DNA from 2 places in the Alkalihalophilus lindianensis genome. Region 1 is predicted to be linked to the other one. Evidence: riboswitches for the same ligand, from Rfam matches in the RefSeq annotation. Region 1 holds a riboswitch; the other holds the start of a gene.
The links. Region 1 has a riboswitch for S-adenosylmethionine ahead of RYX56_RS16290 (homoserine dehydrogenase). Riboswitches for the same ligand answer to the same signal wherever they lie in the genome.
Positions count from the first base shown of each region.

Region 2: linked by a shared signal. The riboswitch ahead of metK (methionine adenosyltransferase) and the one ahead of RYX56_RS16290 (homoserine dehydrogenase) in region 1 are both predicted to bind S-adenosylmethionine.

Region 1 is NZ_JAWJBA010000006.1:26,264-38,509, forward strand. Features, by position in the region: gene aspS (aspartate--tRNA ligase) at 1-1,339, shown strand, start outside; SAM riboswitch class I at 1,505-1,618, shown strand; gene RYX56_RS16290 (homoserine dehydrogenase) at 1,714-2,928, shown strand; gene RYX56_RS16295 (hypothetical protein) at 2,934-3,227, opposite strand; RNA gene ssrS (6S RNA) at 3,367-3,553, shown strand; gene RYX56_RS16305 (tRNA threonylcarbamoyladenosine dehydratase) at 3,746-4,507, shown strand; gene RYX56_RS16310 (RsfA family transcriptional regulator) at 4,552-5,181, opposite strand; gene RYX56_RS16315 (ATP-binding protein) at 5,416-7,584, shown strand; gene RYX56_RS16320 (replication-associated recombination protein A) at 7,615-8,883, opposite strand; gene RYX56_RS16325 (YczE/YyaS/YitT family protein) at 9,036-9,731, shown strand; gene cymR (cysteine metabolism transcriptional regulator CymR) at 9,676-10,095, shown strand; gene RYX56_RS16335 (cysteine desulfurase family protein) at 10,118-11,281, shown strand; gene mnmA (tRNA 2-thiouridine(34) synthase MnmA) at 11,303-12,246, shown strand, end outside.
Region 2 is NZ_JAWJBA010000008.1:49,257-61,502, reverse strand. Features, by position in the region: gene RYX56_RS18550 (phosphatase PAP2 family protein) at 1-71, shown strand, start outside; gene RYX56_RS18545 (glycosyltransferase family 4 protein) at 120-1,271, shown strand; gene RYX56_RS18540 (hypothetical protein) at 1,363-1,497, shown strand; gene RYX56_RS18535 (DUF1540 domain-containing protein) at 1,821-1,973, opposite strand; gene metK (methionine adenosyltransferase) at 2,140-3,345, opposite strand; SAM riboswitch class I at 3,503-3,615, opposite strand; gene pckA (phosphoenolpyruvate carboxykinase (ATP)) at 4,084-5,670, shown strand; gene RYX56_RS18520 (thiamine-binding protein) at 5,754-6,047, opposite strand; gene RYX56_RS18515 (alpha/beta hydrolase family protein) at 6,127-6,915, opposite strand; gene RYX56_RS18510 (ABC transporter substrate-binding protein) at 7,093-8,091, shown strand; gene RYX56_RS18505 (ABC transporter ATP-binding protein) at 8,105-8,881, shown strand; gene RYX56_RS18500 (ABC transporter permease) at 8,862-9,662, shown strand; gene ytkD (RNA deprotection pyrophosphohydrolase) at 9,683-10,156, opposite strand; gene bcbE (bacillibactin exporter BcbE) at 10,225-11,433, opposite strand; gene RYX56_RS18485 (YwpF-like family protein) at 11,572-12,063, opposite strand; gene bioA (adenosylmethionine--8-amino-7-oxononanoate transaminase) at 12,181-12,246, opposite strand, start outside.

The DNA.
Region 1 (12,246 bases):
GAAACTAATTCGTAACTTCTTAGATGATGAAGCATTCCTTGAGATTGAAACACCAATGCTGACAAAGAGTACACCAGAAGGGGCACGTGATTATCTTGTTCCAAGTCGCGTGCATCACGGTGAGTTCTATGCGCTGCCACAATCACCACAAATCTTTAAGCAGCTTTTAATGGTGTCAGGCTTTGAGCGTTACTACCAAGTCGTTCGTTGTTTCCGTGATGAGGATTTACGTGCGGATCGTCAACCAGAATTTACTCAAATTGATATTGAGACATCTTTCATGGATAAAGAAGACTTGCTTTCAATGACTGAGAAAATGATGGCAAAAGTAATGAAAGAAACAAAAGGCATCGATATTTCTCTTCCCATGCAACGCCTAACTTATGATGAAGCAATGAATCGTTACGGTTCAGATAAGCCAGATACTCGTTTTGAAATGGAACTTGTTGAGCTTTCTGAGGTTGTAGCTGACTCTAGCTTTAAAGTATTTACTAGTGCAATCAACAGCGGTGGCATTGTAAAAGGGTTAAACTTAAAAGGTGGAGCAAGTAAAATGTCTCGTAAAGAGATTGATGCTCTAACTGAGTTTGTGAAGCCTTATGGTGCGAAGGGTCTTGCTTGGTTGAAAGTAGAAGCTGAAGGTCTTAAAGGTCCTGTGGCTAAATTTTTTGAAGGCGAGCAAGCAGAGAGTTTACTTGAAGCAATGAACGGTGAAGAAGGAGACTTATTATTCTTTGCTGCTGATAAAAAACAAGTTGTATTCGATAGCTTAGGTGCTCTTCGTCTGAAGTTTGGTAAAGAGTTTGACTTGATTAACAAGGATGTATATAACTTCCTATGGGTGGTTGATTTCCCGCTCGTTGAATATGATGAAGATGCAAAACGTTTTGTCGCTCTTCACCATCCATTCACAAGTCCGAAGAAAGAAGATCGTGATCTTCTTGCAACGGATCCTGCAGCAGTCCGTGCTGAAGCCTATGACCTTGTCTTAAATGGATATGAGCTTGGTGGTGGATCACAACGTATTTACGAGCGTGAGATCCAAGAGCATATGTTCAGAGCACTTGGTTTCACAGAAGAAGAAGCAAAAGAACAATTTGGCTTCTTACTTGAAGCATTTGAATACGGTACACCTCCACATGGCGGTATTGCGCTTGGACTTGACCGTTTGATCATGCTACTTGCAGGTCGCACAAACTTACGTGACACGATTGCATTCCCGAAAACAGCAAGCGCAAGCTGCTTGTTAACCAATGCACCAAGTGAAGTAAGTCTTGATCAATTAATTGATTTAAACTTATCGGTCATTGGAAAGAAGTCTGATAAAGTAAAAGCTTAATAAATAGAGCCCCGCTAAAGCGCATCCCGCGCAAGCGGGTTTTTTTTTTATGTGGCAATCGCATTACGTTTTCGCACAAACGAAAAAAACCATTGACTCTTCAATTCGTGATGCGTATAATCAGTTTTAATAGAAAATTCGAAACAATATGAGATAGAGATCTCATCCTTATCAAGAGTGGTGGAGGGACTGACCCTATGAAACCCGGCAACCGGTTTGTATGCCATACAAACAAAGGTGCTACGTTCAGCAGAATGTATTCATTCTGGTAGATAAGGGAAGGCAGAAAAACCTTTCCTTAGTGAAAGGTTTTTTTTGTTTAATTCTAGATATAAAGCTAAGACGAGATAGATAAGAGGCGAGGAGAGAGAGTTATGTTAAAAGTAGCGATTCTTGGATTTGGTACAGTAGGTGGAAGCGTATATGGACGGCTAGAAAAAAGCCGTAAAACCATTGAGGAGCAAATAGAGGAGCCGTTTCAAATCACAGCCATTTTGGTAAAAGACCGTCAAAAAGATCGTGCCAATCTTAAGGATGTCTTCATCACGACTGAGTGGGAACAGTTTAAAGCTCATCAAAAGTACGATATCGTATTTGAAGCGATTGGAGGTATTGAACCAGCCTTTACGTACACTCACTATTTTCTCGAGCAAGGAATTCCAGTTATCTCCGCAAATAAAAAGCTTGTGGCGCAAAAAGGTGAAGAACTTGAAAAAGTAGCGACTTCAGGTGGAGCTTTTTATGGTTACGAAGCGGCTGTGGCGGGAGCTGTTCCAATTGTAAATGCTCTTCGTGGAACACTTGCAACGACAGCTATTAATCAAGTGAGAGGGATTTTAAATGGAACGACTAATTATATGTTGACGGAAATGATTCAAAAAGGACGCAGTTTTGCGGATGTGTTACTTGAAGCCCAGCAGTTAGGTTATGCTGAAAGTGATCCTACTGATGACATTGAAAGCTTTGATGCATGGTATAAGTTAATCATCTTAAGCCGACTCTGTTTTGGGAAGTGGGCTGACCCTGAGCAGATAAGCCGTTTCGGAGTGAGTGAGATTGAAAATTGGCATGTAGAGGTGGCAAGTGATATCGGCTGCCAAGTTAAATTAGTAGGAGATTCGAGGCTTGAAGAGGGAGAGATTAAAGGCATTGTATCGCCGGCATTTGTGGTGAACGAAGAACTGTTAGCTTCCATTAATGGCGTTACAAATGGGGTGGTTATTTACGGCGAAGATATTCATGAATTAGCTTTTGTCGGGCCTGGGGCTGGAGGTGCTGCTACCGCTAATAGTATGGTTGAAGATTATCTTTTTCACAAACGCTACAAAGGAGATCGAGTTGTTATAGCAGAAAGTAATTCAAAAGAGAGTGCTAGTTATGATGTGGTGTTTGTCAATCAAGCAAGCTACGGAGAATGCTTGCACTGGGCTGAGGCACATTCGATCAACATCATTGAATCCATTCCTCATGCAGAGGGAGAGGCATGGATTGTGAAGGATGCTGCAGTCGATTACCTCCATCAGCCTGTTTATCAATTATGTGGTGACCTCAATAAAGTGAAAAGTCGTCAACATAGTAAGGTGCTCTAATCACACTAGGGTTTAATGAGATTTCGATAAGCTTCAATGAGAGCAGTAGGTTCTTCTTTAATATAATAAGTCCTTACTCCGCGGCTTGTGTGAAGATACAAGAAGCCCATCGCATTTTTTTCGGGTTTCTTACGATATGAAATATCAAATATAGATTGAATAGGGTAATGATCATCTTTTACTGTTAACTGATCTGGAAAAAGCATCATATCATACGAGGTTTCAACAATTCTCTTTTCAGTCCAACCAATTTCTTGACTAATTTCGATACAACGTTGGGTGGCAAGTGCTTTTTTCATAACTAGATGAAGCCTCCTAAATAAGTTTATATCTACCGTACCACAGGAGTAAAAAAAGAACAAAAAAACAAATGACAGAAAATTAAGATAAAATACTTGCATGTCGTTTTCGGTCATGTTATATTTAGTTCAACAGATAAGAATCCTACGTTGTACGTAAAAACTGAGTGTTTTGAGCCAACACTTTTGAAAAGGGAGCAAGTAGTTGTTTGTTGGATTACATGCCTTTGTGTACTCTTGGAAGGAAGTAAGATAATAAGCACTGTGCACCCACCTGTGAGAGCAGGTTCAAAGCGTAAGTCAAATACGGCATAGTTGGGATTCTTATCCTACATAACTGGGAAAAGAAGCTAAATTGTTCAATTGAACAATTTAGCTTCTTTTTGTGACGAAACGCCTTAGACTTTTTCATCATGCTGTGATATATTCAAATCCGACAATCGATAGCTTTTTAGTATGCTACTAAAAGGGTATACTAGCTGGTAAATAAACCTTTTGCTTGGAAGGAGAAACGATACATGTTACATCAATTTTCACGGAATGAATTAGCTATTGGTCATGATGGATTAGACCAATTAAAAAATAGCACAGTAGCGGTACTAGGTATTGGAGGAGTTGGGTCTTTTTCAGCTGAAGCACTTGCACGATCTGGTGTTGGCCGTCTTGTATTAGTAGATAAAGATGATGTAGATATTACTAATGTCAACCGTCAAATTCATGCTTTGCTCTCTACTGTAGGACGCGAGAAAGTAGAGTTAATGAAAGAACGGATTGCAGATATAAATCCTGATTGTGAAGTTATTGCTCTAAAAATGTTTTATACAGAAGAGACCTATGAACAGTTCTTCAGCTATGGACTTGACTATGTTGTTGATGCAAGTGATACGATCTCTTATAAAATTCACCTCATGAAACAATGCTTAGAGCGTAAAATCCCTATTATCTCAAGTATGGGTGCCGCTAATAAGATGGATCCTACTCGCCTTCGTATTACGGATATTTCTAAGACAAGCTATGATCCTATGGCAAAAGTGATTCGCACAAAGCTACGTAAGGATGGCATTCATAAAGGAATCGAAGTTGTCTTTTCTGATGAACAGCCTATTAAAATACGAGAAGATATCCGTAAAGAAATTGTTCCACAAAAAGCTGAGGAAGGTCCGATTCGTAAGGCGAAGATGCCACCTTCTTCAAATGCATTCGTTCCATCTGTTGCTGGCTTAATTATGGCTGGTCATGTTATCACGAAATTATTAGATGGCATTGAAATCAATCGTTAATCAATAAAAAAACATGCTCCCACTCATAGGAAGCATGTTTTTCTCTATTTTGCGAGCTTTTCTAAATTTCCATTCTTGTCCATTTTAAAGGAGGCACTAGAGAGCGCTTCTTCATCTTCTAAGATTGCCATTCTTCGTGCTCTATTCATGATTTGAATGAGAGACTGGTAATCTTCTTCAATGATCGAACTATCTTGTTTTAGCTTTTGAATTTCACCTTCAAGCTCACGATTACGGTTAATGAGCTCTAAATTCGTCTTAATCAAAGCTGCATTTTCCTCTTCTAGAGAAGATGAGTCTGACTCGAGCGAAAGATTTTGTAAATAATGAATCACCGAATCTAGTGACATCTCTTTTGGTGCTGGTTGTAGTGATGGTTGTACATTTATGGTTGGTGGTGGACTCCACAGTGGCTTTCGTTGAGTGAAATAGGAATAAGACATCGCGCGCTTTCTTTCTTTCCGTTCTTTTTTTGCTTCAGCAATTTGTCTTACATAACGTTGCCTAACGACAGCATTCCATCTAAATCCACAAGCAGCAGACGTACGATTCAATTCATCTCCGACTTCTTCAAACGCCTGCAGTTGTGTGCTGCCTTCGCAAATATGTTTAATCACCGTTTCAGCCAGTAATACATCATCTTCATGAGACCAAGCATCTTGTCTAACTTTCATTCTGTTCAACTCCTAATCCATAAATAGTTTTTGTTACTAGCTACTATGGTCAGAATAAGAAAGGTTTATACAAGGCTCATAGAAAAATGTGGAGATATCCTTCGATCTTTTTAAAAAAGAAAGCCTAATCATTATGAAAAAGTATGAAAGAACCTTTTTTTATATGGGGGAAACGTGTAAGATATAGAAGGTAAAATTATTTGTTAGTTTTCGACAAAATTCGAGGGGTACAAAATGATAAAAACCTTACGAGCAAAATTATTGTTCTTCTTCTTTTTTGCGACGTTACTGCCTTTATTATTTGTAGGCTATATTACATTTCAGTCGCAAAAAATCGATATGAATGAACAGCTTCATCAAACGATGTATACAATGACGGATAACTTCGCTGTTTCTATAGAGAATATTGTAAATGAACGAATGAAAGATGTTATTATTCTAGCAAACAATCCAACGCTTCGAGATTCGGAGCAATCAAGAGAGTTGATTCGTGAAGAATTACGATTATTTGTGAATGCACACTCGGTATATTACGGGGCAATATTTGTGAATACAGAAGGAATTGTCACTGTAGACCTGGATAATACCATTGTAGGAACGGATGTCAATGATCGTTCTTGGTATCAAGAAACGATTTCTGGGAATGGCATTTATTTTTCTGATATTTTTTATTCAGATGTGATTAATCAGCCTGCGCTTGTCTTAACACACGAAGTAAAAGGGAGTGAAGGAGAGACATTGGGTGTTGTCTCCGCCATCTTTGATGTAAACTTTTTATGGGAACGTTTGGCTCACTTTGGTAAGCAACAAAAAAGTCATGGATTAGATGGGTATGCTTTTTTAGTGAATGATCAAGGAAATCTCATTGCACATCCAAATGAGAACTTAATCCTTTCATATAACTATTTGGAGCAAAATGAATTAACAAGTGAGGCCTTATTAGGCTTGGTCCAAAACCGAAACTTATTTCATAGTAAGAGCAACGATATGATTCAAACCTTTGCAAGAGTCGCTAAAGCTCAAGGATTTGATAACGAATGGTATGTTGGGGTCTCTGTTCCACAGGATCGTATTAGTTCTCCAGTAAATGAACTCATTATTAAATACTTGATCTTATTTGGTTGCGTGCTTCTTATTACTTCCTTTGCTGTATTAAAGTTATCATCTTATATCGTAAAGCCGCTGCAACGACTTGTTTTTGCAACGAGTGACTTTGCATTTGGGAAAAAAGTCTATCCACTTGCACCTGATGCTTATCATGAGGTTGATACGTTAACTAGAACATTTAATATGATGACAAGGCGCTTAGTGGAAAGAGAGAAAAGTCACCGTAAGTCTACGCTTATATTAGAAACAACGGACAATGGTGTGCTTGCTTTTCAACAAAGTAGTCAGCGAGTTACGACGTTTAATAGACAGTGTGAGCAGTTGTTTGCGCTTGAAAAAGAGCAAGTCATTGGGTCAACACTTGATCAAGTAATTGAGACGAATAAGGCATTCGAGCAATTTATTGAAAACTCAAAGCTAGCTGATGTGCTGCATAATAAAGATTTTAATAAGAAGTATGAGTTTGAGTTTTATTTTAATGGTCAAAAACGAATCTTCTTTGCAAGTGTCTCAACCTTGCCAAAGCTTAATAACAAAGAAGAGTTAGAAGATGTTTTATTGATTTTCATAGATATTACAGATAAACGCAAAATGGAGCAAGAGCTTGTACGCTCAGAAAAGCTCCAATTAGTTGGTCAACTAGCAGCAGGTTTCGCTCATGAAATTCGTAACCCGCTGACAACCATTCGTGGATTCATGCAAATTTTCCATCAATCTGATGCGACAAAGGGTGAGCATAAGGTTCATTACGATGTGATCATTAAAGAGATTGACCGAGTGAATTCGATTATTGGTGAACTACTGCAGATGGCTAATCCAAAATCGGTCTCCACCAAATCGGAAACGAATATTGGTGAGCTTTTAACTGATATTTATACGTTGTATAAACCAGAAGCAACGGAGAAAGAGATCGCAATGAAGTTGCATCTAGAACCAATGCCAACGGTGTATCTCGATCGGAGTAAGCTTCATCAAGTTGTCATGAATCTTGTCAAAAATGGACTTGAAGCGATGGATGGAAGTGGAAAGTTAATTCTAAATGCTACTGAGAATAGTGAAAGAGAAACGATTGAAATCTCCATTGAAGATACGGGTGTCGGAATGGATGAGAAAACAGTTGAAATGCTTGGAACACCTTTCTTTACAACAAAAGAAACAGGGACAGGCTTAGGGTTGATGACCTCCTTCCGTATTGTTGAAGAACTGGGTGGAGAGATATCTGTGAGTAGTATTGAGGGAGTTGGTACAACATTCACGATTCAATTACCCTTACATGCAGTGAAAATGTATCAATAAAAAGTCTGGCTGCATCATGCAGCCAGACTTTTAACGTTGATCGAGTTTTGTGTAAATATCAGCTAATGCTTGTTCGAACTTGCCCGTTCGTTTTGGTTCGAAATAGCGGGCCTTTTTTATTTTGTCGGGTAAGTATTGCTGTTTTACCCAGCCATGCTCAAAATTATGTGGGTATTGATATTCTACGCCTCTACCTAGTTGTTGTGCCCCTTTGTAGTGGGCATCTTTCAAGTGCTTAGGAACATCACCAACGGCTCCTTGGCGAATATCAGCAAGTGCGGCATCGATTGCCGTATATGCAGAATTCGATTTGGGAGAAAGACATAGCTCAACGACAGCATTGGCAAGTGGAATCCTGGCCTCTGGCATCCCGAGTCGTTCGGCAGCCTCTATTGCCGCAAGCGTTCTTGCACCAGCTTGAGGATTAGCGAGGCCGATATCTTCATAGGAGATGACAAGAAGCCGTCTCGCGATACTTGTGAGGTCTCCTGCCTCAAGCAACCTTGCTAAATAATGAAGTCCAGCATTCACATCACTTCCCCGAATCGATTTCTGGAAAGCGGATAACACATCATAATGGGCATCGCCATCTTTATCGTGATGAAAACTTTTCTTTTGGATACACGATTCAGCGGTTTTGAGAGGGATTTTTTTAACACTCTCCTCGTTTGCAAATGTAGATTTAACAGCTAACTCTAATGCATTTAGGGCAGAGCGTACATCTCCTCCACACATATGAGCGAGGTGGGTGAGTGCCTCATCTGTGATCTCAATTTTTTCTTTGCCAAAGCCTACTTCCTGATCGTCTATTGCTCGTGTTAAGGCAACTTTTATGTCCTCAGGCGTTAAAGGCTCAAGCTCAAATATTTGACAGCGACTACGAATCGCTGGATTAATAGAATGATAAGGATTAGAGGTAGTGGCTCCAATTAAGATGATCAAGCCTTTTTCTAGATGAGGCAGAAGGAAATCTTGTTTTGCTTTATCGAGCCTGTGAACCTCATCTAAGATCACGATCAGCTGACCGTGCATTTTTGCTTCAGCAACAGCTACTTCCATATCTTTTTTATTATGAACAACTGCATTTAGCAATTTAAAAGGAGTATCTGTACTCCCTGCAATGGCTGTAGCAATTGATGTCTTGCCGATACCAGGCGGCCCGTATAAGATCATGGATGAAAGTTGACCAACGTCCACCATTCGACGTAGGAGCATTCCTTCCCCAACGAGATGCGTTTGACCGATTATATCTTCCACTTTTTTAGGGCGCATTCGATATGCAAGAGGTTCTTTTTTCATCTAATCATCTCCATTGCACGCAACATTTCTCTCTAGTGTAGCGGATTGATTGTAAAAAGCCAATGAAACCGATTAGCAAGTAGATTAGACACCAATCTACTCGGAATTCATGCTATAATTACAAAGAATTAGCAGGAGAGAAGGGGTAACCTTTGAGCGGAGTCGAGAAAAGTAGAAAGCCAAGTAAGCTTTTTGTTCGTTGGGCGGTATTTATGATTGGTCTAATCATCATGTCGTTTGGGATTTCGATGATGATTCGGGCTGATTTAGGAAGTGCACCGTGGGATGTCTTGCACATTGGATTAACGATGCAACTAGGGTTAACAGTTGGCTCATGGTCGATCATCATGGGTTTTATTATTATTGGTCTTACAAGCTTACTAACAAAAAAATGGCCACAATTTGGCGCTTTCATTAATATGGTGTTAGTCGGAGTTTTCATTGATATCTTTTTGTGGATTTTACCATCACCTGAAGGTTTCTTGTTGAAACTGGCTATGCTAGTAATAGGAATTATAGTGATTGGGTACGGGATTGGCTTATACATTGCGCCACGTCTTGGAGCAGGACCACGTGATAGCTTAATGCTTGCTCTTACATTGCGCACAGGCTGGAAGGTACAATGGGTTCGAAGTTCCATGGAAGTGATTGTACTCTCATTTGGATGGTTACTCGGTGGGCCTGTTTTTATAGGAACATTATTATTTTGTTTTGGCATTGGATCAGTAGTAGGGTTTACGATGCCACAATGTCAGCGAATCGTCGATATTTTGATAGAAAGAGGGTCAAGAAATGAAAATTTCAACCAAGGGACGCTACGGACTCACCATCATGATGGCATTAGCTAAAAAATCAGGTGAAGGTCCGGTTTCATTAAAGTCAATAGCAAAGGAATATAACTTATCTGAGCATTATCTTGAGCAGCTCATTTCGCCGCTTCGAAATGCAATGTTAGTGAAAAGTGTACGTGGGGCGTATGGCGGCTATATGCTTTCAAAGGATGCAAAAGAGATTACAGCCGGAGACATTATTCGCGTGCTAGAAGGGCCGATTAGTCCTGTTGAGGTCATGGATGATGAGGAGCCAGCAAAACGTGATCTATGGATAAAAATTCGTGATGCAGTAAAAGATGTACTTGATAACACGACATTGGATGATCTGGCGAATTATGAAGACAAAGGCAAACAAGAATATTATATGTTCTACATTTAACAAATAAAGAAGGTGATCAACGATGGAGTCTATCTATCTTGACCATGCAGCAACGTCGCCTATCGACCCTCGTGTGGTTGATGCGATGTTGCCGTATTATTATGAGCATTTTGGAAATCCGTCAAGCATTCATCATATCGGACGTGCTGCACGTCAAGCAGTTGATGAAGCCCGCCAAACAATGGCTGAACTTCTTCATACTAAGGCGAATCAGCTTACGATTACGAGTGGAGGAACGGAAGCTGATAATATGGCGATTCTAGGCTATGCTACTGGGCATGAAGCTAAAGGAAAACATATTATTACAACAATGATTGAGCATCATGCGGTCGGACACGCTTGCAAGGAATTAGAACAACGTGGTTTTGAAGTGACGTATTTACCAGTTGATGAGGCAGGGAAAGTTCATCCGGCAGCAGTTGAGAGTGCACTGCGTGAGGATACGATTCTTGTAACGATTATGTATGGAAACAATGAAGTAGGAACGATTCAGCCAATTGTTGAAATTGGTGAATTGTTACGTGATCATCAAGCTGTGTTTCATACAGATGCGGTTCAAGCTTGCGGTTCTATGGAATTACAGCTTGATGATCTTCCTGTAGATATGGTGTCCTTATCCGCTCACAAAATCAATGGTCCAAAAGGAATTGGCCTTTTATATACGAAAAAAGGAATCACCTTAAAACCGTTATTATTTGGGGGAGAACAAGAGCGTAAGCGAAGAGCTGGTACGGAAAATGTAGCAGCTATTGTTGGCTTTAGTAAAGCGTTGGAACTAACGCTAGAAACTGCCAGCGAAAAACGTGAGCGTTATCTTCGCTATTCACGTGTCTTTTTTGATACATTTACAAACATGAATATAAGCTTTGTGATTAATGGAGACCAAAATGATCGTTTGCCGCATATTTTAAATGTGAGTTTTCCAGGAATTCAAGTAGAGGCACTGCTCGTTGCACTTGATATGGCACAGATTGCAGCGTCAAGTGGCTCCGCATGTACAGCAGGTTCGCTTGAGCCATCTCATGTGTTGCAGGCTATGTACGGGGAGAAAGGTCAGGAGCGAGTCAACTCCGCTGTGCGCTTTAGCTTCGGTATAACCAACACAGACGAGGAAATAGACTTCGCTGCAAACGAAATAGCGAAAATTGTGAAGAGGCTCCAAGATCAACAAGCATTCATAAGCTAGGAGCATTAGGTGGTGGAAAAGATGAAGAAAAGACCAGAAGATACAAAGGTCGTTGTCGGGATGAGTGGTGGAGTTGATTCATCTGTGACAGCTCTTGTTTTAAAAGAACAAGGCTATGATGTAATCGGGATCTTCATGAAAAACTGGGATGATACAGATGAAAGTGGTTTCTGTACAGCTACAGAAGATTATGAGGATGTAATCCGTGTATGCAATCAAATTGGCATTCCATATTATGCCGTTAATTTTGAAAAGCAATATTGGGATAAAGTGTTCACTTATTTCCTTGAAGAATATAAAGCAGGTCGCACGCCAAACCCAGATGTGATGTGCAACAAAGAAATTAAGTTTAAAGCATTTTTAAATCATGCGATGGCTCTAGGTGCTGATTATGTCGCAACTGGGCATTACGCACGTGTTGAAGAAGTAGATGGTGAATTCAAATTGTTACGCGGAATCGATAACAATAAGGATCAAACCTACTTCCTCAATGCCTTATCTCAGCAGCAACTATCGAAAACGATGTTTCCAATTGGCCATATGCCGAAAAAAGAAGTCCGAGAAAAAGCACTCGCAGCCGATCTTGCTACGGCAAAGAAAAAAGATAGCACAGGGATCTGCTTCATTGGGGAGCGTAACTTTAAAGACTTTCTCAGTGAGTTTTTACCAGCGCAACCAGGTGAGATGCAGACACTTGATGGCGAAGTGAAAGGCAAGCATGACGGGTTAATGTATTACACGTTGGGCCAACGTCAAGGTCTTGGAATTGGTGGAGCTGGAGAGCCTTGGTTTGTTATTGATAAAGACCTTGAGCGTAATGTATTACTAGTTGGACAAGGGTTCCATCATAAAGGCCTTTATTCAGAAGGGCTAGAGGCGATTAAGATGAATTGGATTTCATCGAATCACCCGACTGAAGAATTTCGTTGTACTGCTAAATTCCGTTACCGTCAAGAAGACCAAGG
Region 2 (12,246 bases), on a different contig from region 1:
TTGGTGCTCTTCTTGGATTTATAACAGGAGCAATTTGCATGATCACTATTAGACTAATCCTTGGAGTTTAAGAAAATGGAATAAGCGCTAGACCAATTCATATTCGGGAGGAATGTTTCATGAATCTCGCATTGTTTTCTGATACGTATAGTCCACAAGTGAATGGGGTTGCAAGAACGTTAACTAGGTTAGTCACTCATTTGGAAAGCCGCAATATCAATTATCATTTATTTGTACCTGATCACCTAGAACGAGGAGACCACTTTAGAAGTAACATTCATTCTTTTACAAGCTATCCTTTTTTCTTATACCCAGAATGTCGTATCGCCTGGCCCAACCCGTTAAAAATGAAAAAAGAGCTATCTGCTTTTGCACCCACAGTCATTCACGTCACTACTCCATTTAATGTCGGGCTATCAGGTCTTCATTATAGTAAAAAACATCACATTCCTTTAATTGGCTCTTATCATACTCATTTTGATTATTATCTTCATTACTATAAGCTCACTTTCTTAACAGAAGTGATGTGGTCATACTTACGTTGGTTCTATGGTAGTTGCCAGAAAGTCTTTGTTCCCTCTGTAGAAACGAGGGATCACCTCAATAAACAAGGACTTAATCGGCTCGATATTTGGAGCCGAGGTGTGGATTGTCACCAATATCAACCATCGAAGAAAGAAGGTTTCTTATATGACATTTATTCTATAGAGAGAAAATACATTCTCCTTTATGTTGGTCGCATGGCTCCAGAGAAAGACCTTGCAACCTTAAAAAAGATTATGCGCCAGTTACCTAGTGAGTTACGGGCTCAGATTCATTGGATTTATGTCGGAGATGGTCCCATGCTTCGTGAAATGAAGGATGAATTCACTGGTGACCATGTAACTTTTACCGGGTATTTAAACGGAGAAGCACTAGCAGCTATTTATGCACTTGCTGACCTCTTTATTTTTCCTTCTCAAACTGAAACATTTGGAAATGTAGTACTCGAAGCCCTTGCTTCAGGCACTCCCGCTATTGTAGCTAATAAAGGTGGCGTAAAAGAGATCGTCCGTCATCGCCAAACAGGCATGATTTGTGAAGCAGGTAATTCGCTCTCATTTGTAAATGCAATCACCGAATTATTAACACAGCCCACAAAACGTCTACACATGAATTTAGAGGCAAGAGCCTATGCCAGAACACAGTCATGGGAAGCGATATTCGATCGCCTACTTTCTGAATATGAAAAAGCAAGCAACAGCAGTCACCGAACGAAACACCTAGCTTAAATACTAAGCATTGTTGCACTCTATCCTAGGCATCTGGATAGGGTATTAGAAGATTTAGATAAAACCTATCTTCTTGGATGAGGAGTGACATATGTTTCAATATGATCCAAACCATTATGATCAATATCACTATTACCCAATGACAACAAACGAATATGAAACACCCTTAGATCGACAAGCGCTACTTGGACCACCGCCACAAATGATTCCACCCGCTCCATCTTGACCACAAGCTTTTGCTGTTGATCCAGGAGCCATTAATCGTTGTTTATTTCGGTTTACATTTATTCGGTTAACGAACGGTGAATCTTTTTGGTTCTTCCCTACCTTTGTTGGCCGGAACTCAGTGGCTGGATATAGATGGTGGTTTTTCCGTTGGGTAAATTTCGGAATCGACTTAAGAAGAATCTCTTCATTTCAATGCGTATAGGCCAAAAAAAGTCCCTGCCTCAAATCAGGTACTTTTTTCGTTTTATGAATAATATCAATTCTCATTCTCAATACTAAGAGTATAAAAAGAAGGCACCTTAATGCCCTCTTCTTATACTCTTAACTTGGTTCAAATGTTTTGCAATCTGTTTCTTCTTGTCGATCTGCTTGTTTTCCTTTATGGCTGATTACATAAATCTTATCTGCTTCACATTGGTTACCATGTGCCCAATGCACACAATTATTCACTTCACATAATACATCTTGTGCCATAATAGTCCACCTCCCTCTTAATGCTTAGTCTGGTCTTTTTTGAAGAAAAGCATACCTAGAAGTGTGTCTACCTCTCATTTACCCCTTTTTAAAAGACGTAAACAAAAGACAAAAAGCACAACTTCTCCACGGAGAAATTGTGCTTTGCTTCTTACGTATTATTTAATTATAGGCCAGCCTGCTCTTTAAGCGTGTTAGCTTTATCTGTTTGCTCCCATGGAAGCTCGATATCTGTACGACCAAAGTGACCATAAGCAGCAGTTTGCTTATAAATTGGACGACGTAGGTCAAGCATTTTGATAATTCCAGCTGGGCGCAGATCAAAGTTATCACGAACAAGTGGAACAAGTGTCTCTTCAGATACTTTTCCAGTTCCAAATGTATCAATTGAAATCGATACAGGTTGCGCTACTCCGATAGCGTAAGCAAGTTGTACTTCACACTTGTCAGCTAGTCCAGCTGCAACGATGTTTTTCGCTACATAACGAGCTGCATAAGCACCAGAACGGTCTACTTTTGTAGCATCCTTACCAGAGAAAGCTCCGCCACCATGACGAGCATAACCACCATACGTATCAACAATGATTTTACGTCCTGTAAGACCAGCATCTCCTTGAGGTCCACCGATTACGAAACGACCTGTTGGGTTGATAAAGTATTTAGTGTTCTCGTCAATTAGTTCAGCAGGTACGACTGGTTTAATGACATGCTCTTTTAAGTTACGTTGAATTTGCTCAAGTGTCACTTCTGGGTGGTGTTGAGTTGAGATAACGATCGTATCAATACGAGCTGGTACTCCATCTTCATCGTATTCAACCGTTACTTGTGTTTTACCATCAGGGCGTAAGTAAGGAAGGATCTCTTCTTTACGAACTTCCGTTAAACGACGTGCTAATTTGTGACTTAATGAGATTGGTAAAGGCATAAGTTCTTTTGTTTCATTATTAGCATAACCAAACATTAAACCTTGGTCACCAGCACCAATCGATTCAATTTCTGCATCCGTCATTTGTCCTTCACGAGCTTCTAGTGCTTGGTCAACACCTTGTGCGATATCTGCTGACTGTTCATCGATTGATGTTAATACAGCACAAGTCTCCGCATCGAAACCATACTTCGCACGAGTATAACCAATTCCTTTAATTGTTTCACGAACAACCTTAGGAATGTCAACATACGTACTTGTTGTAATTTCACCAGCAACTAATACAAGACCAGTTGTTACTGATGTTTCACATGCAACACGTGCATTTGGATCTTTAGATAAGATGTCATCAAGAATCGCATCAGAGATTTGATCACTGATTTTATCCGGATGACCTTCTGTTACTGATTCTGAAGTAAATAAATGACGACTTTTCTTTTCTACCATGTTCAAATTCCTCCTATGCACATAACCATTATTATATGCGAATGATTTGAGACGGCACTCGTTCCTCATCCAATTGGTGATAAAACGGTTTAAGACGTATATAAACGTAGAAAACCCTATTCCGACGAGGAAAAGGGTTGAAATGTTTACCTTTCGCCTCTTATCGTTCAAGGCAGCTGCCTTGCAGGTTAGCACCTTTTCACTCGAATGGCGTGAGTGTTGGTTGCTGGGTTTCTTCGGGCCTGTCCCTCCACCTACTCTGGATAAGAGTATCCGTTCGCGACATATCATAACGTACATATAAAACTATGTCAACAACACTGCTAAATTCACTAATATTCGTACTTTTAGAGGCATCTTCTTTTGTTGATAATAGGTTATACTAATCACACAAACCATCTACACTATTTCTCAAAAAAGCAACAACACACAAACCCCTTTTCTTCTATTATTAAGGGGTTCGTTCAGACTTTTTTCTTTACATCATTCTTCTTTCGTATGCATGGGTAATCATTCATGAGCCTGACCGCTAGGTGAATTAACACCCTATAAACCCTTTCTCTATGCAGTTCTCACAAAGCATGTAATCAATACATTCTGGTTCATTGCATCATTTTCCAAAAAAACTTTCACATTAGTATAGACTAATAGATATAATGTGTTATACTAATTCACATAGACGAGATGACACATATAAATTAAAGATATTTACTTTAAATAGGAAAGGGTTTTGCGACAATGACTACTTTAAGCCTTACATCAGAACTTGACCAATTATTGAATAGTGAGCACGCACATCATGACTTACCGATCTCTGCTTTAGTTGAGAAATCACTTATGCGTAAAGAGGGTAGCTTGACTGCTTCTGGTGCATTAAGTGTAGCAACCGGTACGTACACAGGACGTTCACCAAAAGATAAGTTCATTGTCAACGAACCAAGTGTAGCTGACAAAATTGCTTGGGGACCTGTTAACCAACCAATTGAGAAGGATGTATTTACAAAATTATATAAAAAAGTTCTAGATCATTTAGGAACTAAAGAAGAATTGTTTGTTTCAAAGGGCTATGCAGGTGCAGATAAAAACTATCGTTTATCTTTAAAAGTTGTAAACGAATTTGCTTGGCATCAAGCATTTGCTAGACAATTATTTATTCGACCGACAAATGAAGAATTAGAGCAAGAAACAATTGCAGACTTCACCATTGTATCAGCACCTACATTTAAAGCAAACCCTGAAGTAGATGGTACTCGTTCTGAAACATTTATTATTGTTTCTTTTGAAGAACGCATCGTATTAATTGGCGGCACTGAATATGCTGGTGAAATGAAAAAATCAATCTTCTCAGTGATGAATTTCTTGCTTCCTGAACAAAATGTTCTTTCTATGCACTGCTCAGCTAATACAGGTAAAGAAGGCGATGTCGCTTTATTCTTCGGTTTATCAGGTACAGGAAAAACCACTCTATCTGCAGATCCGAACCGTTACCTAATCGGTGATGATGAGCACGGCTGGTCTTCTAATGGCGTATTTAATATTGAGGGTGGTTGCTATGCAAAATGCATCAACCTTTCAGAAGAAAAAGAACCACAAATTTGGAATGCGATTCGTTTTGGCTCGGTTCTTGAAAACGTTGTCGTAGATGAAAAAACAGCATTACCTGATTTTGATAATACCGTGTTAACAGAAAACACACGCGCAGCGTATCCGCTTGAATCTATTCCAAATGCGCTTACGCCGAGTGTTGCTGGACATCCAAATACCATTATCTTCTTAACTGCTGATGCATTTGGCGTATTGCCTCCTATCAGTAAACTGACAAAAGAACAAGCTATGTACCATTTCCTATCAGGTTACACAAGTAAGCTAGCAGGAACTGAGCGTGGCATTACTTCACCAGAAGCAACATTCTCAACATGCTTTGGTGCTCCTTTCCTTCCACTTCCTGCAGCACGCTATGCAGAAATGCTAGGAGAGAAAATTTCTCAACATGATGTTCAGGTATTCTTAGTGAACACTGGCTGGTCAGGTGGAGAGTACGGTGTTGGTAAACGTATGAACTTACCATATACACGTGCAATGATTCAAGCTGCATTACAAGGTGAGCTTCGTCAAGCTGAAACATCAGTAGATCCTATCTTTGGTCTTCATGTTCCCCTACACTGCCCAGGTGTACCTGATGAAGTATTACACCCACGTGATACATGGACTGATAAAGCTGCTTATGATGAAAAAGCAAAGCAACTAGCTGCTGATTTCCAAGAGAACTTCAAAAAGTTCTCTAACGTAAGTGACGATATTAAACAGGCAGGTCCAACACTATAATATTTCTTTATTAATCATACCATTCCCACGAAAAAGCCAAGTCGCCTTACACGACTTGGCTTTTTCTATTTTTTTTTAAATGATTATCCTTCTTTTACATGGGTTAGTTTTTCTTTAATCGATACACCATCTTCACGGTAATGAAGCTTAATATTTGTTAGGACTTCTTGAGCACCTTCATCAATCCCGACTTGTTGAGCGGTTTTAATGACACTTAGCACATCATCAATATCACCCTCAATGACTGTTTCCATCGGACCTACATGATAAGTGAGTCCAGAATTTTGAACGACTTCTACAATTTTCGGAATCACTCCATCCGTTTTCATGTCTTTTCCATTTGGTAAAACTTGAAATCCAGCTGTTACAGTGGCCATTCTTTCTCACCCTTCCATCTTTTATGGTATATGTATCTCTAACCGATTTGAAAATAATTAAACATGTATAAACCGTCCGTTATTCTTTCACTTGTTGTTTCATCCATTGTGCAGCCTGTTGAAGAATTTGTTGTTGCCTTTTCGGTGGGAAATGGTGATCGTATGTAGAGTAATACCATGTATCGACATGCTTGCTTTGTTCTAATAGAGCTCTCTCAAGTCGATAAGCATGCTCAATTGATACATGCTGATCCTTAGCACCGTGAATGATTAGTACAGAGGATTGTATAGAACATAATTGATCAAGCGGAGTCCTAAATCGATAGCGATCTGGATATTTATTAGGCGTTCCCCCAATGACTCTTTTCATCATTCTTCGTAAATCAACACGTTCCTCATACGTTAAAAACATATCCGTTACCCCATTCCAACTTATAAGAGAAGCGACTTCTTTATGCTTTAGAGCAACAAGCAATGCCATTACCCCACCTCTTGAAAATCCAAGTACGTGCACACTCTTTGGATTCACAGAAGGATGTTGGAGTAAGATCTCACACGCTGTATTCGCATCCTCCCGATCACGACCCGCAAAATCCTCTTGCCCTTCCCCCCCTTTATTGCCTCTATAGAAAGGAGCGATTACCACAAAACCTTCTGAGGCCCATTGAATGAGCCGTTGGATCCGAACCATACCAACATTTTTAATCCCACCTCTTAAGTAAACAAGACCAGGTAGAGGGTGTGAGCTAACCGGTTCAGCTAAATAACCTTTCACCTTTAATCCCTCACTCCAATAAGTGATCAGAAACAATTCTATTGCAGGATGAGGCGAAGGAATTTTTTGTTTATGGATCATTCGATTTTGCATCATATACCTCTTCTCTTTAGCCACTAGTAGTGTACCGACAGCATATCAAAATGCGTTATCTGAAGGCTAGTGATCACCCATATTCCTTTAGCTTTTACTTCTTCATAGGCAAACACACATTTCACTGCACAAACATACAATGTGGAAAGAAACCTATTTTTAAGGAGTTGAAAAGCAATGAAACAGCTAAAAAGATGGTTACTTCTCCCACTTTCTATGATCTTGTTACTCGCTCCTCTTGGCTGTTCTTTTGGTAATGACGATCAAGAGACGGTACGAGTGGCTGAAGTGACTAGATCTATTTTTTACGCCCCTCTCTATGCAGCAATGGCTCAAGGCTATTTTTCAGAGGAAGGAATTGAGCTTGAATTAACGACGGCCTGGGGTGGCGATAAAACGATGACTACTTTATTATCCGACGGAGCAGATATCGCACTTGTTGGGGCAGAAACCTCGATTTATGTCTATGCTCAAAATGCATCCGATCCTGTTATTAACTTTGCTGCCCTCACTCAAACAGATGGAACGTTTCTAGTATCTCGCACACCGACTGATGAGTTTCGTTGGGATAACCTAAATGGGAGTACCTTCCTTGGCCAGCGTAAAGGTGGCATGCCTCAAATGGTAGGGGAGCATGTATTACGTCAACACGGGATTGATCCGCATAAAGATTTAAAATTAATTCAAAACATTGATTTTGGCAACATCGCTAGTGCTTTTGCTTCTGGCACTGGTGATTATGTACAACTATTTGAACCTCAAGCTACATTGTTTGAAAATGAAGGACTTGGCCATATTGTAGCATCTTTCGGAGAAGAGTCTGGTGAAGTCCCATATACCGTTTTCATGGCAAAAGAGAGCACGTTAAAAAATGACACGGAAACGATTGAACGCTTTACGCGAGCTTTATATAAAGGTCAACAGTGGGTTGATGAGCAATCACCTGAGATCATTGCCGCATCGATTGTCACTTTCTTTGAAGATACCCCCGTTGATGTTGTAACTCAAGTAGTCGAACGCTATAAAGACCAAGGCTCTTATGCAACAGATCCACTATTATCTCCTGGTGCTTGGGACAATTTACAAACCATCATGGATGATTCCGGAGAACTGCCTCAATACGTTGACTACGAGGCATTAGTGAATACATCAATTGCTGAGTCAATATTAAAATAAGGAAGTGAGGCAAATGGCTGATTTACTAGTTGATGATGTCTCTCTCACCTATGTATCCAAAAAAGAAGCCACTTCGGCCCTTGTTGATATTAGCTTCACAGTCAAGGATGGAGAATTCATCTCCATTCTTGGCCCTAGTGGTAGCGGAAAAACGACTCTACTTTCCTTAGTAGCTGGAATTTTGAGTCCTACTTCTGGAAAGATCACGTTAAACGGCGTCCCTACTACGAGTAAGCACGCCAATATCGGATATATGCTTCAGCAAGATTATCTGTTCCCTTGGCTATCTATAGAAGCCAATATAAGCTTAGGACAAAAGATACTAGGTGCAGATTCTAAAGATTCGATTGAGCAGGCAAAATCGTTATTAGAGCAAGTTGGCTTAACTGATAAGCTCACCCATTATCCAAGTCAACTTTCAGGTGGAATGAGACAACGAGTAGCCCTTGTTCGGATGCTTGCTACTAATCCATCTCTTCTCCTGCTTGATGAACCCTTTTCAGCCCTAGATTACCAAACAAAGTTAAAGCTCGAAGATTTAGTTGCCACTATTTTAAAAGAAAAACAAAAAACAGCGATTCTCGTGACTCATGATATTGGAGAGGCCATTGCAATGTCTGACCGAGTGTTGTTATTGTCTGCAAGACCTGGTCGGATCGCTAAAATATTCGACGTCCCAAAAGAAATAAGAGAGGGCTTGCCATTTGAAGCAAGGCAGCTTCCATCTTATACCGAATTATTTAATGAGATATGGAAGGAGTTGGAGAGTCTTGAAGCCAACTCAACATGATCTTCACCAAAACTATCTACGGTCTTTAAAAAAAGAAAAACGATATGTATTCGCGGTCCAACTTAGCATCTTGCTCTCCTTTTTCGGCCTATGGGAGTTTGCTGCTAGAAGTGGCTGGATTGATCAACTACTGTTTAGTATGCCATCACGAATCTTCCACTTGCTTATAACAAGGGTATCAGATGGCAGTTTACTCACTCATACCTCTGTAACTTTATTTGAGACGATACTAGGTTTTATCATCGGTACTTTGGTTGGAACCATTCTCGCTGCGATCCTTTGGTGGTCTCCTTTCACCTCAAAAGTACTCGATCCTTATCTCGTCATTTTAAATTCAATGCCTAAAGTCGCTCTTGGGCCACTGCTCATTGTAGGACTCGGACCTGGCTTCACATCTATTATCGCAATGGGGGCTTTAATTTCCGTCATTATTACGACAATGGTAGTCTACACGTCTTTTCGGGAAGTCGATCCAAACTATATTAAAGTGATGCAAACATTTCAAGCTTCAAAACGGCAGACTTTTCAATTTGTTATTCTGCCTGCAAGCATACCTACAATCATTTCGACACTGAAAGTAAATGTCGGTCTTGCCTGGGTCGGTGTTATTGTGGGAGAATTCCTTGTATCAAAACAAGGCCTTGGATACCTCATTATCTACGGATTCCAAGTATTTAATTTCACTTTGGTTTTGATGAGTCTGTTTGTTATTGCAGTGTTTGCAACGATTATGTATAAAACAGTAGAGTGGTTAGAACGTAGACTGGTCAAACATTTTTAATCATAAAAGAGGAGCAACGATTAGATTAGTTGCTTCTCTTTCATATATTCTAAGCAATAAACTAAAACCTCGTCTTTCATGATAAAACTAAACCTTTTATCCTCTTTAATGTGAGCAGGTAGAGCTTCAAGAGTCATAGGTCCATCAGTTTCTAAATAAGTGTCTTTATTGATAAGTGAAGAAATAGTGGCGAAGTAGATATTTTTGTAAATGAGTTCGTTTTCGGTTGTCACTTCATATTGCCCAATCAATCGTATATCTCCAATCACCCCACCCGTCTCTTCCATTACTTCACGATGTGCTGCATCAATGGGCGTTTCATTACGTTCAACTTTTCCACCAGGGAATTCAAGCCCTCTTTTTTTATGCTTTGTCACTAACCATTGCTCTTTGTATCTACAAATGACCCATACATGTTTAGGATCTCCAGAAAATGGTGTCTTATCTAAAGCTAGCCTAACCATGCATCCGAATTGATCATAAAACTGCTGCATACAACGACCCCTTCTTTCCCTTTACATAGTTAGAAGTATACGTCGTTTTCCTCAACAAACCAACTATTTTACCACGTCGGCTTACTTCCTTTATCAGGTTGAATAAAAAGAATCGCTATGACAATTCCAACAGCACCGATTCCAGCTTGCAGCAAAAAGAGCGCAAAATGAGTCACATCCATTAATATAGCAAAAACGGGTGGTCCCGCTGCAACACCTACAAAACGCATACTGCTATAAAGAGAGGTGACTGAACCACGTTGTTCCATTTGAATCCCCTCAGTCACGAGCGCATCTAAACTAGGTAGAGCAATTCCTATACCAACTCCGCTGCTTAATAAAGCTGATAACAGAAAATATATATCATCTGAAAAGGAAAGAGCTAACATGGAGACCGTTAATAAACTAATACCTGTTAACGTCATTCTTTTCATCAACCATTTCTCCTGACCAATAATCTTTCCAGCAGAAAGGGAAGCTACACAGAGTGCAGCTAAAGGAATGGCTAGAATAACCCCTTTTTTCACTCCTTCTATCTGATACTGCTCCTCAAGCATAGTCGATAGATAAAAAAGCACCCCAAATAAAATAAACATACATATAGCTCCAATGACAAATACCGCATAGAGCCAAGGTCCTTCACGTTTAAAGATCACTTTTAATGATCGAAAGAATTCCTTTCCAGCAAGCGGGACCTTGTTCATTGGTGGTGATTCCACAAGAAAAATAATCATAATAATAGAGATCAGACAAAAAATAGGAAATGCAAGAAAAGGTAAGTACCAAACAAGAGAAGCTAAAAAAGCCCCAACAATTGGGCTTAACACTTTACCGAATGTATTAGATGTCTCGATTACACCAAGGCCTTTACTAACTTCCTGTTCATCTTTATATAAATCACCTACCAGAGGTAACACAATAGGAGAAGCTCCAGCTGCCCCTACTCCTTGAAGTAGTCTTCCTACCATGATCAACCAATAAGGAGATTCTATTTGCCAAGACGCAAATCCAGCTAATAAACCACCTATGGCTGCAATAATTAAACTAGGTATGATCACCCGTTTTCGACCAATTTGATCAGATATATACCCTGCTACAGGAATGCATAAAATCGCAACAACTGAATAAATCGTTATCAACAAACTTGCTTGAAATGAACTAATGGATAGTTCACGTTCAATAATAGGTAATACTGGAATAAGCATCGAATTTCCTAAAGTCATCACAAGCGGAATTGAAGCAATTGATAATAAATCCCACTTTTTCTTATCTTCCATACTGATTCCTCTCTCCTCATCTAACAAACGTTACAGTTAGTATGAGTTTCACTAAAGAAAGTATGCACATATAGCAGATAGATAAACGATAGAAAAAGCCTGATCAATAACTTCTTTGATCAGGCTTCTCCGTACTTTTTACCTTAATTGATATTGGCCGCTTTGTTGTAATGAAGCATACACTTCTTCTAAGGTCTTTTCTGAATGTGCAGCTAAATTATTTTTCCGTTCTTTAAATTCACTCACTAACTCTTCGCCAGATAGCCCTTCTGCTACAAGGTCTTCAATGACATCTTCAATCACTTCATCTTTCTGTAAAACCAATTTCGCTTCAAGTAATACACTGATCCCATCTGATAATTCCGTAATCGTAATAACTTTAGTTACCATTGTAGCTGGATGGTTGTTTTTCGAGGTGATAATGGCATCGACTAGTAAATGTCCCTCCTCTTCCTTAACCTTTTCAAAATAGGGTTTGTGAGTTGAGTCTGTAACAGCATCGATATGCCATGTACGGTCTTCATTTTCCATGTTAATAATCAGTCCATCTTTAAGTGGGATTGCCCGTTGTTTGATCGAACCTTCTTTCCCCTCTAATACACATAACGAATACAATTTAAACGTCTTCATTTTATCATCCTCCATCCATATGAAAGCTAATGTTCCTATTGAGTTGATATTCATTTAAGTATATCACAACACAAAACAGAGAGATCTATTTGATCCCTCCGTCACGTTTAAAATTATTTAAGTTGAAACACTCAACTTGCTTGTCACTTCCATAATTGCTTGTTCCATGATAGCGATCATTGC